Regions from separate parts of the Devosia sp. genome, predicted to be linked through region 1. Evidence: riboswitches for the same ligand, from Rfam matches in the RefSeq annotation. Region 1 holds a riboswitch; the other holds the start of a gene.
The links. A riboswitch is a leader RNA that binds a small molecule or an ion and turns the genes downstream of it on or off. The one in region 1 is predicted to bind thiamine pyrophosphate.

Region 2: another riboswitch for thiamine pyrophosphate. It lies ahead of KIT02_RS01430 (YkoF family thiamine/hydroxymethylpyrimidine-binding protein); the one in region 1 lies ahead of thiB (thiamine ABC transporter substrate binding subunit).

Annotation. Positions count from the first base shown of each region.
Region 1 covers NZ_CP075529.1:1,966,170-1,973,933, forward strand. Annotated here, with positions in the region: gene KIT02_RS09550 (hypothetical protein) at 1-1,807, shown strand, start outside; gene KIT02_RS09555 (ATP-binding cassette domain-containing protein) at 1,823-2,458, opposite strand; gene KIT02_RS09560 (thiamine/thiamine pyrophosphate ABC transporter permease ThiP) at 2,442-4,040, opposite strand; gene thiB (thiamine ABC transporter substrate binding subunit) at 4,077-5,084, opposite strand; TPP riboswitch at 5,145-5,244, opposite strand; gene KIT02_RS09570 (thiamine diphosphokinase) at 5,272-5,979, shown strand; gene KIT02_RS09575 (ABC transporter transmembrane domain-containing protein) at 6,006-7,764, opposite strand, start outside.
Region 2 covers NZ_CP075529.1:290,685-298,448, reverse strand. Annotated here, with positions in the region: gene nagA (N-acetylglucosamine-6-phosphate deacetylase) at 1-693, opposite strand, end outside; gene KIT02_RS01445 (SIS domain-containing protein) at 690-1,718, opposite strand; gene KIT02_RS01440 (GntR family transcriptional regulator) at 1,715-2,500, opposite strand; gene KIT02_RS01435 (N-acetylmuramic acid 6-phosphate etherase) at 2,730-3,626, shown strand; TPP riboswitch at 3,770-3,882, shown strand; gene KIT02_RS01430 (YkoF family thiamine/hydroxymethylpyrimidine-binding protein) at 3,871-4,482, shown strand; gene KIT02_RS01425 (ABC transporter permease) at 4,492-5,289, shown strand; gene KIT02_RS01420 (ABC transporter ATP-binding protein) at 5,286-6,026, shown strand; gene KIT02_RS01415 (ABC transporter substrate-binding protein) at 6,031-7,032, shown strand; gene gabD (NADP-dependent succinate-semialdehyde dehydrogenase) at 7,095-7,764, opposite strand, start outside.

The sequences.
Region 1 (7,764 bases):
GCGTTCGGCCCTTGTGGGTCAGTTGCGGGCCATTCAGCCCCCGCTTCCGGCGCGCGAGATCACCCAGCATCGCCTGCAGCTCGAAGATTGTATCCGCCTGGTCGAACAGGAAGCCAGCGAGGCCATTATCAGCCTTGGACGGGACGCGGGCCTAAGCGCGCGGCCCGCACCCCGGCCGGCCGAAACCAGGCCCGCGCAAGCGGCGCCTGCGCCGGCCGATGTGGCCGTAGCCGAAAAGAGTGTCGAAGCTCCGCAAAAGGCCGAACCAAAGCCCGAGCCCAAATTCGTATCGAAGCCGGAGCCGATGGCTGAGCCGGTTTCGCGACCGGACCCGAAGCCCGCGCCTGCCCTTGCCCCCGCTCCTGCATCGACGGCCTCGATCGAAGACATCATTGCCGAAGCCGCTGCCGCCAGCGGCGCCGACATCGGCCCGGCCGACAAGGACGCGCCAGTTCCTGCGCCGCAGCCGGAAGTGCTGCCGCTACCGGCGCCCCGGCGCGAACCGGCACCGGCGGCCTTTGTTGCAACGCCGCGCCAGGCCGCGCCGGCCGCCCGGGTCGAACCCAGCATCGGTGCGCTCACTGCCGCTGCGGCCCAAACGGGTCCCGCGCCGGTGGTGGAGACTGCTCTTTCCAGCGAGCGCGAAGTCGATGTCGACGAAGGCGCCCGCGAAGCCGAGGGCGTGATCTCCCGCGCCATCGAGACACTCGACCGCGAGGCCCGCGGGGAAACCACGGAAACCCTGCCGGACCGCGACAATGCTGAACCGGCGGCAGCCTCCGAGGCGGTCGATGATGCCGGCTTTGCCATTGCCGGCCAGCAGCAACGCTCCGGCACCGGCCTGACCATTTTCCTTGTCGTCTTTGCCCTGCTGCTGGTGGGTGCGGGCGGTGCTGGCTTCTGGGCCTGGCGCGAGGGTTTCATCAATCTCGACCAGATGTTTGGGCGCGCGCAGACCGAGGTCGCACAGACCCCGACCACCACCGAACAGACGACGGTGCCGACCATGGACGCCACGCCCGATTCGGGCGTCGAGGGCGTCGGCGGACCGGGCAATACCGCGACCACGACGACAACCGAGCCGACCAGTGCCCTTGAAGGCCTTGAGGCCGAGGATCGCCTCGAACCCACCCCGGAAGCGGTGACGCCGAGCGGCAATGAGCCGGTTCTGCCATCGATCGAAAATGGCGAGGTCAAGAGCGAGGAGCGCCTGTCGGGTGCCGATACCACGATTGCCGCGACGGACGACCCGGCGGCCAGCGTCGATCCGTCGGTGCTAGCCGGCAATCAGTCGCTGCTGCTCGAAGCCTCTTCGGACGGCCGCTCCGGCGCCGTGCCGTTCTCGGGCACGGTCGAGTGGACTCAGGGCACCGACGAGATCGGCATGCCGACGCTGATTGCCGAAGCCAGCATTCCGGCGCGCAATCTGGGCGTCTCGGTCACCATCCGCAAGAATTCCGATCCGAGCCTGCCGGCCAGCCATCTGATGGAAGTCAGCTTCGACGTGCCCGATACCTTCATCGGTGGCTCGATTGCCTCGCTCGCCGGCGTGTTGCTTAAGAATGAAGAGCTGGTGCCCGGCACCGCGCTGGCCGGAGCATCGGCCCGCGTCGTCGGCAATTCCTTCCTCTTTGCGCTGAGCGCCACGCCTGCCGATGCAACGGCCAATGCCGATTTGCTGACCGGGCGGCGCTGGATGGACCTGGCCATTGTCTATGGCACGGGCCGCAACGCCATCCTGACGCTGGAAAAGGATGAAGACGCCCAGGGCCTGTTCGATCAGGTCTTTGCGGAGTGGGCGAACTAACCCGAACGCAAGGCGCTAGGCGGGCAGCAGCTTGCCCTGCTCGATGCGGTAGTGGCGGCCCGCGAGGGCGGCGATATCGTCGAGGTGATGGCTGACCAGAAGCGTGTGCCAGCCATGTCGCTGGGTCAATTCGCCCACGGTCTGCCTCATCGCAATCCGCGTTTCGTCATCAAGCGCCGAGAACGGCTCATCGAGCAGGAGCACCGGGCGCGCCCGCAACAGCGTCCGCGCCAGCGCCACGCGCTGCTTCTGCCCGCCCGACAGTGTGCGTGCCAGTTGCTTTTCGACCCTGCCCAGCCCCACTTCGGTCAGCGCATTGCTGATCAGTTGCCCGGCCCCCTGCCCGGCATTGCGCGGCAGACCCAGCCGGACATTGTCGTCTGCCGAGAGGTGATCGAAGAGATTGTCGGCCTGAAGCAGCAGCGACACCGGGCGACCCTCGGGCGGCAGCGGCAAAAGGTCGACCCCGTCGAGCACCAGAGACCCCGACATGGGCTTGAGAAAGCCGGCCACCAGGTCAAGCAGCGTCGACTTGCCCGAACCGCTGGCACCTGAAATCGCCGTGACCACACCCGGCTCGGCTGCGAAGCTGAATTCATAGCCCTCGCTCTGCCCCTCATGCACGAAGCGCATTCTATCGGCCGTGAGCATCGGCGATCCTTTCCATGAGACGCGGAAGGCCGACAAAGGCGGCCACCGTGCCCACCAGCATCAGGGCGGCAATGGCACCGGCATCATTGTTCCGATAGGCCCCCAGGGCTCGATACATCATCAGCGGCAGGGTCTGGAAGTCCTGGGTGCCGAACAGGGCAATGACCCCGAGATCGCCGAGCGAAAAGCAGAAGGCCAAAGCCAGCAGCAGCCCGATATCGCGCCCCAGAAGCGGGTATTCGATGGCCGTGAACTGCATCAGGCCGCCCAGGCCGAGCGAGCGGATGAGCTTGCCGCGCGTCTGCGCCACCGCGTCGAGGGCCGGGCCGAGCGTGGCCATGGCAAAGGGCAGCGCCAGCAGCGCATTGGCGATGACGACGACGATGGGCGCGGCGGTGCGCGCAGACATGCCGGCGTCGCGCACCAGAAGGAAGAAACCGAGCGACAGCACCACTGCCGGAACGGCCAGATAGGCATAGGCCGGTGCGCCGAGCACCGTGCGCAGAACGGGATGGCCGGTGGAGGCGCGTCCGAGGGCGAGAACCAATGCGAGCACCAGGGTCAGCGCCGCGGAGGCCGCGCCGATGATGAGACTGGTGAGGCTGGCGCGCCAGAAGGCCGGTTGGGCCAGTACCGCTCCCATGCCCGAAAGCCCTTCGCCCAGCACCGAAAGCAGTGGCAGGGCAAACCCGGCAATGGCGAGGATCAGGACCAGAGCCTGGATGGCGCGCACCATCCGCCCGTCCTGCCAGGCCGGTTGCGCCGATTTCCCGAGCACGCTGGGCACCGGGCTGAACGCCGAGGCGGCAATGATCACGAGGGCACAGACACCGATCTGGGTCATGGCCAGCAGCACAGCGCCCACCAGGTCGAAGTCGAGCCGCACGGCGCCATAGATGGCCACCTCCAGCGTCTGGTTGGCTGGGCCACCGCCCAGCATCAGAACGATAGGAAAGCTGGTAAAGGCCAGAAGAAAGATGATCGCGGCAAGGCCCGGCAGACTGCCCCGCAAGGCGGGCCAGTCGATGATGGCAAACCGCTGCCAGGCATTGAGCCCCAGAGATTGGCCGACCTTGAGCCGGCTCACGGCAATCGCATCGAGCCGCGCCAGAAGGATACGGGCGGCAAAGGCGCCATCGAGGATCACATGGGCAATGAGTATGCCCGATAGTCCATAGGCCGGACTCTCGATCCGCAGCCCGAACAGCGCCTCACTGGTCTGGTTGATCCAGCCATTGCGTCCCCAGATCGACAGCAGCCCGAAAGCCACCACCATGCCGGGCGTCACGATGGCCGCCGAGAACAGGCCCACCACCACGGAACGGCCGGCAAAGCGCAGCCGGTTCAGCGCCCAGGCGACGGCGGTGCCGGCCATGAGCGACAGCACGGTCGTGAGCCCGGCCTGCAGGGCCGTCATCCGCACGAGATGGGCGATATCGACGCCCGGCCCGCCGGCGCTGCCGGTTGCCGCCCGGAGGATGGCTAACAGGATGGCTGCAATCAGCCCGGCTATGGCCAAGGCCAGAAGCCCGGCCGCCAGACGGCGCAGGGGGCGCGGCGGCAGATGCGATGCCGCCCTCACCATGGTCCCCACGCAGTCTGGACGGCCTTGCGCATGTTACTGCACGGCTGCCAGCATTTCGGCAATCCAGGCCTGGGCATTGGCCTCGATGTCCGCATCAGGGAGGGTCAGGGTCTTTTCCGGCTGCGGCAAGGCTGCAAAAGCCGGATCAAGTCCTTCGCCCAGGTCCACAACCGGGAACATCCAGTTGGTGGTCGGGATGATCCCCTGACCTTCCGGCGAGACCAGGTAGGCCAGGAATTGCTGGGCCAGCTCCTGCTGGTCGGAGGACTTGAGCACTCCGGCAACCTCGATCTGCGGGAAATGGCCCTCGCTGAACAGCGCCGCCTTGATGGTGTCGTCGCCCTCGGCGACGATGTGATAGGCGGGGGACGTCGTGTAGGACAGAACCATATCCGCCTCGCCATCGAGGAACAGCGAATAGGCTTCGCTCCAGTCCTTGGTGATGGTCAGAAGGTGCGGCTTGAGGCCAGCCCAGATTTCCGGGGCGCGATCGCCATAGGCCGCCTTGACCCAGAGCACGAGACCCAGCCCCGGCGTCGAGGACCGCGGATCCTGGATGACCACCTTGACGCTGTCCGGAAGCGCGATCAGCTCCTCGAACGAGGTGGGCGGCACCTCGGTGGTGTCGGTGTCGTACATGAAGGCGAAGTGCGAATAGTCGATCGGCACGAAGCTGGCATCCGCCCAGCTTTCAGGCAGCACCAGGCCATCCAGGGTCAGTCCATGTTCTGCAAAGAGCCCCGTGGAAGCCGCCTCGCCCATGATGGCGGTGTCGAGCCCGACAATAAGGTCGGCTTCGGTGGCCTCGCCCTCGAGCTGCACCCGCCGCAGCGTGCCGATGGAACTGTCGGCCACGACCCAGTTGAGTTCGCAGCCGCACTGCGTCTCAAAACCCGCTTTGAGCAGCGGGCCGGGGCCCCACTCGGCGGCGAAGCTGTCATAGGTATAGGCGGTCAGGACAGGCTTGTCCTGGGCTGCAGCGGTGTGGGTTGCCAGTCCGGCAACGACGACCGCAAGCGCCATGGAGGAAAACTTGATCATCAAGATCATCCCTTCAAAGGTATGCGGCCATGGGTGAAGGGGGTCAAATGGAGGGCGAGATGCCCTTGCCATCTCGATCTTCCTCCGCCAGCATGACCTGGTTCAGGTTCAATGGGTAACTCTCAGCTCCGGCAGGACCGGAACACCCCAGCGAGACGGTGCGGACCATATTGAGAGAACCTCGCTAGTGCAATCCCCTCCAAAAGGCCCAGACGGCCCCCTGCCACTTCAGTACGAGCAACCCATCGCCATTGTCGGCGGGGGCAGTGTCGACCAGCAACTCTTGGCAGACCTGGCGCGTCGCGGCATCCCACTGATCGGGGCCGATGGCGGTGGCGATACCATCGGCGCAGCGGGCCTTGTGCCCGAGGCCATTATCGGCGACCTCGATTCGCTGTCCGACCGCGCCGCTTGGGAAAGCCGCACGCGGGTGGTCCACATTGCCGAGCAGCTCACCACCGATTTCCAGAAGTGCCTTTATTCCACAAGCGCGCCGGTGACGCTGGCTGTCGGCATGACCGGCAAGCGGCTCGACCACACACTCGCTGCCCTCAATGCCGTGCTGCAGGTGGCGGCGGACCGGCATCTGCTGGTCATCGATGAAACCGATATCGCCCTGGCCGTGGTCGGCCCGATCGGTTTTGCCGCACGGCCGGACGAACGCGTCTCGGTCCATCCGCTGCTGCCCATCCGGTTTCACCGGTCCACCGGGCTGCTCTATCCGCTCGATGGCCTTACCCTCGAGCCGGGCGGGCTGGGCGGCACCTCAAACGCGGCAACTGCCGGGCGTGTGGAGATCATTCCGGCCAATCCTACGCCCTGGTTGCTGATCCTCGGACGCGAGCGGCTCTGGGATATGGTTGAAACCTGCCTTGAAGCCCTGCCGCGCTACTAAGGCCCTTCGGCGGCTCGGAAGAAGCTCTAAGCAGCGCCTTCCAGCCGGAACTGCAGCTTGGCCAGGTCGGCATAGCGGCCACCCTTGGCCACCAGGTCCTCATGGTTGCCCCGGTCTATAATGGCGCCGCCATCCATGACCAGGATGGTATCCGCGTCCCGGATCGTGGCGAGGCGATGGGCGATGACCAGCGTCGTGCGCCCTTCCATCAGGTGTTCGAGCGCCACCTGCACCAGCCGCTCGCTCTGCGCATCGAGGGCACTGGTCGCCTCGTCGAGCAGGAGGATCGGGGCGTTCTTGAGAATGGCGCGGGCAATGGCAAGCCGCTGCTTCTGCCCGCCCGACAGCATGACCCCGCGCTCGCCGACCATGGTATCGTAACCAGCCGGCATCTCGATCACGAAGTCATGGACCAGCGCCGCCCGTGCCGCAGCTTCCACCTCTTCGTCACCGGCCTCGGGCTTGCCGAAACGGATATTGTCGGCAATCGTGCCGGCAAAGATGGTGGGCTCCTGCTCGACATAGGCAAAGCGCTGGCGCAATTCGGCTAGGTCGAGCTGGCGGATGTCGACGCCGTCGACCCGTATCGTGCCTGCATTGACGTCGTAGAAGCGCTGCAACAGCGACAGGGTCGTCGACTTGCCCGAACCCGATGGCCCCACAAGGGCGACCGTCTCGCCCTTGCCGACCGAAAAACTCACGCCATCGAGCACCGGTCCATTGGTGCTTTCATAGGCAAAGGACACGTCCTCGAACGCCACGGTACCAAGGGGCGGAACCGGCAGCGACAGGGGCTGCGCCGGATTGCGGATATCGGCCTCGGTATCGAGGATTTCGGTCAGCCGCTCGGTGGCTCCGGCCACCTGCTGCAGTGTGCCCAGGACTTCCGAAACATTCATCAGTGCGCCCGAGGCCATAAGGGCATAGACGACGAACTGGGCCAGTTGCCCCACGGTGACGCTGCCGTCGAAGACGGCCCGGGCGCCCCACCAGACCAGGCCCACCAGCGCCGCGGTGCCGAGGAAAATGACCAGCGCCACCAGCACCGATCTTGCCCCCAGCCGGCGCACCTCGGCCTGATAGCTGGCTTCGCTGTGCCGGTCATAGATATGGGCCTGCTCGGTCTCCTGGGTGAACGCCTTGACCGTGCGCGGCGCCCCCAGCATTTCGGTGGCCATGGCCGACAGTTCCGCCAGCGCGTCCTGAGTCTTGCGCGACATGCCGCGCAGGCGGCGCGCATAGGCAATGACGGGGAAAAGAATGGACGGCACCGCGACGACCACGGCCAGGGTCAGCACCGGGCTCGTCAGCACCATCATGATCAGGGCGCCGGCAATGGTCACCAGCGAGCGCAGCGCCAGCGACAGGCTCGAGCCGATCGCGCCGCGGATCACGGCCACGTCGCCATTCAGCCGGCTGGTGAGTTCGCCCACCCGGTGGGTATCGAAATAGCGCGTGTCCAGCCGCAGCAGATGCGCAAAGACCGCCTGGCGCAGATCGGCCAGCACCCGCTCGCCGATCACCGAGATGAAATAGAATCGCGCCCCGCTCGCCAGTCCCATCAGCGCCGCAATGGCCACAATGGCCCAGCCATATCGCCCGACATTGTCGAGGTTCTGTGCGACGAAACCTTCATCGATCACCCCGCCCAGGGCTGCCGGAATGGCCAGCGAAGTCGTGGCGGAAATCAAAAGGAAAATGATGGTCAGCGTCAGCCGCACCGGATAGGCGAGAATGAACGGCACCAGACGCTTCAGCGGCTGCAGCTTGCGCGGCTGCACACCA
Region 2 (7,764 bases), 1.7 Mb from region 1:
CGGTTCCCGATTGCCCATCTGGCTCATGGCGTTGAACAGATGCGTGGCCATGCTTGCCCCTGCATCGAAGGCGGCCCGCGCCGCGGCATAGCTCGCGTCAGAATGGCCGATGCTGACGACGATGCCGGCACCGGCCAATGTCCTGATCTGTTCCGGGGACACCGATTCCGGGGCGACTGTGCAGAGGAGATTGGGCAACGCGGCCGCGGCGGACACGAGGCGGGCAAGGTCCTCATCGTCCATCGGACGGATCAATGCCGGGTCGTGCGTGCCCTTGCGGGCCAGTGACAGGTGCGGCCCTTCAAGGTGCAGGCCAAGAAAACCAGGAACCGATTGACCAGCGGCAGCAACGCCGGCGGCCATGGCAGCGACGTTCACCGCGACCGTATCGGTGATCAGCGTCGGCAAGAGGGCGGTGGTGCCGAACTGGGCATGAGCCGAGCAGATGGTGCGGATGGAATCGAGATCGGGCGCGTTGTTGAACAGCACCCCACCGCCGCCGTTCACCTGCAGATCGACGAAGCCCGGCACGATCATGCCCTGCCCGAGATCGACCCTGGTTGCCCCGGCCGGAATGGCATCCGCTGGCACGATGCCGGAGACGAAGCCGAATTCGATCAATAGGGCGGCGCTGTCGTGCCAGACCTCGCCGTCAAAGATCCGGGGGCAGCATATGGCCTGTAGTTCGCTCATACCGTCTCGGTGACCTTTTTCAGCATGGGGGGCTCGTCCGGGTTCAGCCCGCGATGCCGGGCCAAGGCTTCAACGCAGCCGTAGAAGCTGACGATCAGCGCCAGGGGGTCGGTAATCGGATGACCGGTGGGCGCAAAGTCGAGGCGGGCAGCAGCGCCGGGCCTGTCGCTGGTCAGGAATGCCTTGGCCCCCTGCCCGGCGAGCTTATGCGCCATATCGGCCACCGAGGCCTCGGCAGCATCGCGGGCCGCAAGGCCGAGAACCGGATAGCCCTTGGTGACGATGGATACCGGACCATGCATGACTTCGGCGGCGCTATAGGACTCGCCCTGGATGCCGCAGGTCTCCTTGAACTTGAGCGCCGCTTCATTGGCGATGGCAAATCCGGGTCCACGGCCCAGAACATATAGAGAGTCGTGGCCATCGAGCGCGCAGATCAGTTCCGACCAGTCACAGGTCACTGCGCGCGCCAGGCTTTCGGGCAGGTTGTGTACGGCCGCGGTCAAGGCATCATCATCGGCCCAGCGCGCCAGAAGGGCGAGGCCGGCGACGATCGAGGTCACGAATGTCTTGGTCGCGGCAACGCTCTTTTCGACGCCGGCTTGCAGGTCGATGGTGAAATCGGAGGCCTGATCGAGGGGCGAGCCGGCCGTGTTGGTGATGGCGATGGTGACGGCGCCCGAGCGGCGCACGGACTGGGCCATCCCGACGATATCCGGGCTCTTTCCGGACTGCGACACGGCGATGGCAGCAGCGCGATCAAGCTTGAGATCGCGGCCATAGATCGAGGCGATGGACGGCCCGACCGAAGCAACCGGGAGGCCGAGCACCAGTTCGATGGCATATTTGAGATAGGTCGAGGCATGATCGGAAGAACCACGCGCGACCGTGGCCACGAGGCGCGGATCAACGTCTTGCAGGCGCTTCGCGGCGGCATCGAGGACCGTGGCCGAATTCGAGAGAAATCCCGCGACGACGTCTGGGATTTCATTGATTTCCCGGCGCATATGGGTCTGATCGGTCATTTCTTCTTGCTCGTATTATTGGCGTCGCCCAACCGCAGCTCAGCGACGAAGTCGTAGGTATCGCCCCGGTAGATGGAGCGGGTGAATTCGATGGCACGGCCCGTGGGCAGGTAGGAGATGCGCTCGATGTGCAGGCCGGCGGCGCCGGTGGGCACCTGCAAGAGATGCGCGTCGGCTTCGGTGATGTTGGCGGCCCGAATACGCTGGATGGCCCGCACCGGGCGATTGCCGAAGCGATCGAGGTATTTGTAGAGCGAGTCCCCCAGCTCCTGCGGCCGCGGCAGGACCGAGGCGGACAGGCTGGCACGCTCGATGGCCAGAGGCATGTCACCGGTCAGGCGGAGCCGGGCAATGCGCGCGACGTCTTCGCCAGCGCCCAGGGCCAGGATGACGGTTTCGTCCGGCGAGGGCGTATAGATGCCGCGATCGAGCCATTCCGCCCGCACGGCCATGCCGCGCCGGGCCATATCTTCGGTAAAGGACGTGAGCTGTGACAGGGACTGTTCGACGCGCTGAGTCTGCGGCGCCACGAAGGTTCCCGAGCCGTGGCGCTGGACCAGTACGCCATCCTGCACAAGCTCCTGCACGGCCTTGCGCACGGTGACGCGGGAAACATCAGCGCGCAGAGCCAAGTCACGCTCCGACGGCAATGCATCTCCGGGGTTGATTGTGCCGCGTTCTATGGCATCTTCAATCCAGCGTTTGAGTTGCAGATAGAGCGGACCGCCCGGCGGCAAAGTAACCGGCCCGTTACCGAACAAGACTTCGGACTGCTCTGACACCCTGCCTCCTTGGCACACCTGCCGCCGCAAACGGCACCGGCAACGCCTTTGACACCCGCATGCCGGGTGTAATACCAATAAAATACCATTCGCCCGTTCGCAAGTCTGCAGCACAGGCAGATGTGCATATCTGGCTGGATAGCTTTTACAAAATTGGCTACCGACCCGATCATTGCGCAGCAAATTCGGAAAAGTGGTATTTTTTTGGCATTATGGCCGGGAGGGGTGAGTGACGCAGCGGCAGACGGAAATGCACCATGCGGATGCCGATGGACTCGAGCTGCGCGGTGACGGAGACATCCTCACCCTGCTGGCCAAAAGCCAGGTGGATGCCGCGGCCAGCGTCGCCTGCGCCATAGACCAGATCGGCGCCGGGGCCGCCCTGATGGCGCGCTCGATGGAAAGCGATGGCCGGCTGATCTACGCGGCAGCCGGCAGCTCCGGGCTGATGGCCCTTGCCGACGCCCTGGAACTTCCGGGCACCTATGGTTTGTCGCGCGAGCGCATCCATATCGTGCTGGCCGGCGGGCCTGAATCCCTCGTTGACATGCGCGGTGGGCCAGAAGACGACGGAGCGGCCGCAGAACAGGCAGTGACGGCACTGGCGCCGACGGAACGGGATTGCCTGATCGCGGTCACTGCCAGCGGTCAGACGCGGTTCCCCATGGCCGCGGCGAAAACGGCGCGAGCGGCGGGCGCCAAAACCATCGGCATTGCGAACAATTCCGGGGCACCGCTGTTCGAGGCGGTCGATGTTTCCATCTGCCTGCCGACGCCGCCGGAAGTCATTGCCGGATCGACCCGCATGGGAGCCGCCACGGCACAAAAAATCGCGCTCAACATGCTCTCGACGCTGATGGCCATACACCTGGGGCACGTGCATGACGGCTATATGGTCAATCTCGTTGCCGACAACGAAAAGCTGCGTGAGCGGGCGCAGGGAATCGTCGCGAAAGTGACGGGTGTGGACGCGGCTCGGGCCGCCGCCGCACTCGACGCCTGCGGGGGCTCGGTAAAGGCCGCGATCCTGCTGTCGTCCGGCGCCAGGGATGCGCGCCACGCCACGCAACTTCTGGCCAGTCATGGCGGGAAAATCCGGGCCGCGCTCGCGACGCTGGGCAGCTAAATCCTGCTGCTCCAGGGCCGCCCAACCCGCAATCCATCCGTTACTGATCTTCGACTATGCCATTGATATACATTCATTAATTTCTAAAGATTTCTAGTCGCGTTTCGGGTCTTGCGGACAGAATTCGAATCGCTATGCTGAAGCTCCAACCACAGGGGTGCTCCGTACAGTCGGGGCTGAGATGAGGGCGGCATGCCTTCGGACCCTCAAGCTGATCTGGGTAATACCAGCGGAGCGAGGCGGCATGTTTTCAGGCGCACAAATTTCCCTTTATCCGATGTCCAGTGACTTCATCTGGATCATCACCGATGCGCTGAGCGCACTCGATCCCTACCGCGAACATCTCAGGATCGAGACGGACGATATTTCGACCCTCATCGTCGGTCCGCCGGAGGTGGTTTTTGCCGCCATGCGCGACCTCTACAGCGTTGCCGGCAAGGGCGGCGTGCACTGCGTGCTGTCGGCCACAATCTCGCGGGGATGCCCGGGCGAGCCCGATGATGCCATCTGCAACGCACCCGGGTTCGACGGCCCTGAAGAACCGCTTGCGGAGCGGATGGAAACGGCGCTGGCGGCCTTGAAAGATGCGCCGCACAAGGGCGTAGACGCGAGCGCCCAGTTTTCGCTCTACGTGCTGGGCAGTAATCACCACATGGACGAAATCTATGGCTGCATTGACTTCGTCAAGCAGTCGGGTGCCTTCGACCGCGCCAAGAATTTCTGCACCAGGCTCAAGGGCGATGCCGGGCTGGTTTTCGCGACCCTCGAGCAGGCGTTCTGCGCGTTTGGCAGCAAGCAGGGCCATGTCACCATCGACCTGACTGTCTCGGCCAACAGCCCCTCCGTTACGGCCTAGGGGCAAGCCATGACCAGTCCCGATGGTCGCGCCGGTGGCGCGGCATTTCTGGTGCGCGCATTGCCGCCAGTACTCTCCGTCGCGGCGGTTCTGCTGGCCTGGGAAGCGAGCGTGCGCCTGGGGGGAATTGCGCCAACGGTCCTGCCGGCGCCGAGCCGCATCGGCCAGCAGTTGATCGAGCACCGGCTGGCGCTGGCGGATCATGCGCTGGCCAGCATGCAGGCGACCGTGGCCGGCTTTGCGTGTTCGCTGCTCTCGGCCTTTTTCCTCGCCGTCCTGGTGGATTTTCACCCGCGTGTGCGGCGCGCCTTGTTCCCGATCTTCATCATCAGCCAGACCCTGCCGCTGGTCGCCATCGCACCGCTGGTGGTGCTCTGGTTCGGATTCGGGCTGGCACCGAAGATCCTGCTCGTCGCGCTGGTGACGTTTTTTCCGATGCTCGTGGCGCTCGTCGAAGGCTTCGAGTCGACGGATCGCGACATTTCCGCCCTGCTTGCCAGCATGGGAGCGCCGCGGTGGCGCATGTTCACCATGGCCCGCCTGCCCTCGGCCCTGCCTTACTTCTTTGCGGGCCTGCGCATTTCGATCACCTATGCCGTCGTCGCCGCCATCTTTGCTGAATATGCCGGCGCGGCGAAGGGCCTCGGCATCTATATCCTGAGCGCGAAGAACAATTTCAGACCCGACCTGGTGCTGGCGGCGGTCGCAGTCAGCGCGACGCTGACGCTGGTCCTGTTCGGCCTGACTCTGGCGATCCAGGCCCTGACCATGCCCTGGCTGCGCGCCACGCGGGCGGCAAAGCCATGAGCAGCGCGCTGACCCTGAAGGGCGTGGGCAAAGGCTTTGATGGGCTCAAGGTTCTGGACAATCTCGACCTGACGGTCGGCAAGGGTGAGTTCGTCTCTATCCTCGGCCCATCCGGCTCCGGGAAATCGACCATCCTCAACATTCTCACAGGGCGAATCCGGCCCGATCAGGGCCAGATTTTTGTGGATGGCGCACCGCTGGCTGCGGGGCAATTCCCCTTCGCCTTCATGCCCCAGCACGACGCGCTGATGGCCTGGCGCACAGTTCTCGATAACGCGACGGTCGGGCTTGAAGTGCGGGGCATCAAGCGGCGCGATGCCCGCGCCATGGTTGCCCCGCTGATCGAGACATTCGGGCTCAAGGGTTTCGAGCACCATTTTCCCGCGCAATTGTCCGGCGGGATGCGGCAGCGCGTGGCCTTGTTGCGCACGGCCGTGCAGGGCCGGAACACGGTGCTGCTCGATGAACCCTTCGGCGCCCTCGACGCTCTCACCCGCATCCAGATGCAACGCTGGCTGGCGCGCATGTGGACGGACTTTGGCTGGTCGGTGCTGCTCGTGACCCATGACGTGCGCGAAGCCGTCGCTCTCTCCGACCGCATCGTGTTGCTTTCGGCCCGCCCGGCCCGGGTCGTGCGCGAGATCGCCATCCCCCTTTCCCGACCGCGTGACCGCCTGCCCGAGGCCGGCGCGATCGAGGGCGAAATCCTCGATTCCCTGTTCAAAATGGAGACCTGACACGATGACCCGCAGACTTATTCTGCCGTCACTGACCCTTGCCGCAACGCTGCTCGCCCCGGCGGCCTGGGCGCAAGACCGGAGCGTGAGCATCGCGCTCGACTGGACGCCGAATACCAACCATGTCGGCATCTATGTGGCCGAAAGCCTCGGCTACTATGCCGATGCGGGGCTGGACGTGACCATTCTCCCCTATTCGGACGCCTCCGCCTCGACGCTGGTTGCCAATCGCGTGGCCGATTTCGGCATCCTTGGCGGGGTATCGCTGTTCACGCTGGGTGCGGCGGGGGCGGACCTGGTAGCGACCTATGCTGTCGTGCAAACGGAAACCGGGCGCCTGGTGTTTGATGGCGAACGCGACGACATCACCCGCCCGGCCGATCTCGACGGCAAGATTTATGCAGGCTTCGGCAGCGCCTGGGAAGACGCCCTCATCGGGGAAATGATCCGCCACGATGGCGGTTCAGGCGCGTATGAAACGGTTACCCTCGGCACGTCCGCCTACGAAGCACTGGCCAATGGCGCTGTGGATTTCACCCTCGAAGTCTATACCTGGGAGGGTGTGAAAGCCGAAATCGATGGCCGGCCCCAGGGTGCCTTCCGATATGCCGATTTCGGTGTACCTGACCAGCACACCACCTTTATAGGCACCAGCGGCGCCTATCTGTCCGAGCACGAGGAAACCGGCCGGGCCTTCATCAACGCAACCGCACGCGGCTATGAATATGCGGCCGATCATCCCGAGGAGGCGGCCGAACTGCTTCTGGCCGCCAATGCCGATGTTTTGACCGACACCGCCCTGGTGCACGCCTCAATGGCCGCACTGGTGGATGGGCATTATCTGCGCAGCGCCGATGGCCAGATCGGCACCATCGACGCGGACAAGATGCAGGCGATGGCCGACTATCTGTTCGATGCCGGCCTGCTGCTGGACGCAGATGGCAAGCCGCTGCCCAGCGTGCCCGACGCGGGTGCATTCTACACCAACGCCCTCATCGGCAAGTAGGCCGCAACAGGCGCGAGGCGGAATTTGGCCGCCTCGCTACCTGCGAGCGCGCAGTGGAATGGTCAGGCGATACCGCCCAGACAGACATATTTTATCTCGACAAAATCCTCGATGCCGTAGCGCGAGCCTTCGCGGCCAAGGCCCGACATTTTCACCCCACCAAAGGGGGCCTCGGCAGTCGAGACCAGGCCGGTATTCACTCCGACCATGCCATATTCGAGCGCTTCGGCCACCCGCCAGACGCGTGCGAGGTCACGGGCGTAGAAGTAGGACGCAAGACCAAACTCGGTGTCATTGGCCTGGGCGATGACGTCGGCGTCGTCGGTGAAGCGGAAAAGCGGCGCCAGGGGCCCGAAGGTCTCTTCACGGGCGACGGCCATATCAGGCGTAACGTTCGTCAGGATCGTCGGTTCGTAGAAGGTGCCGCCCAGGGGGTGCTGTTTTCCGCCTCGCAACACCTTGGCGCCCTTGCCCGTGGCATCGGCCACGTGCTCTTCGACCTTGTCGAGCGCCGCCTGGTCGATCAACGGCCCAAGCATGACGCCTTCGTCAAAACCATTGCCGGTCTTGAGCGTTCCCACGGCATTGGCGAGCTTTTCGGCGAAGGCATCATAGACGCCATCCTGCACATAGATGCGGTTGGCGCAGACGCAGGTCTGGCCGTTATTGCGGAATTTCGCGATCAGGGCGCCATCGACCGCGGCATCGAGATCGGCATCGTTGAAGACGATA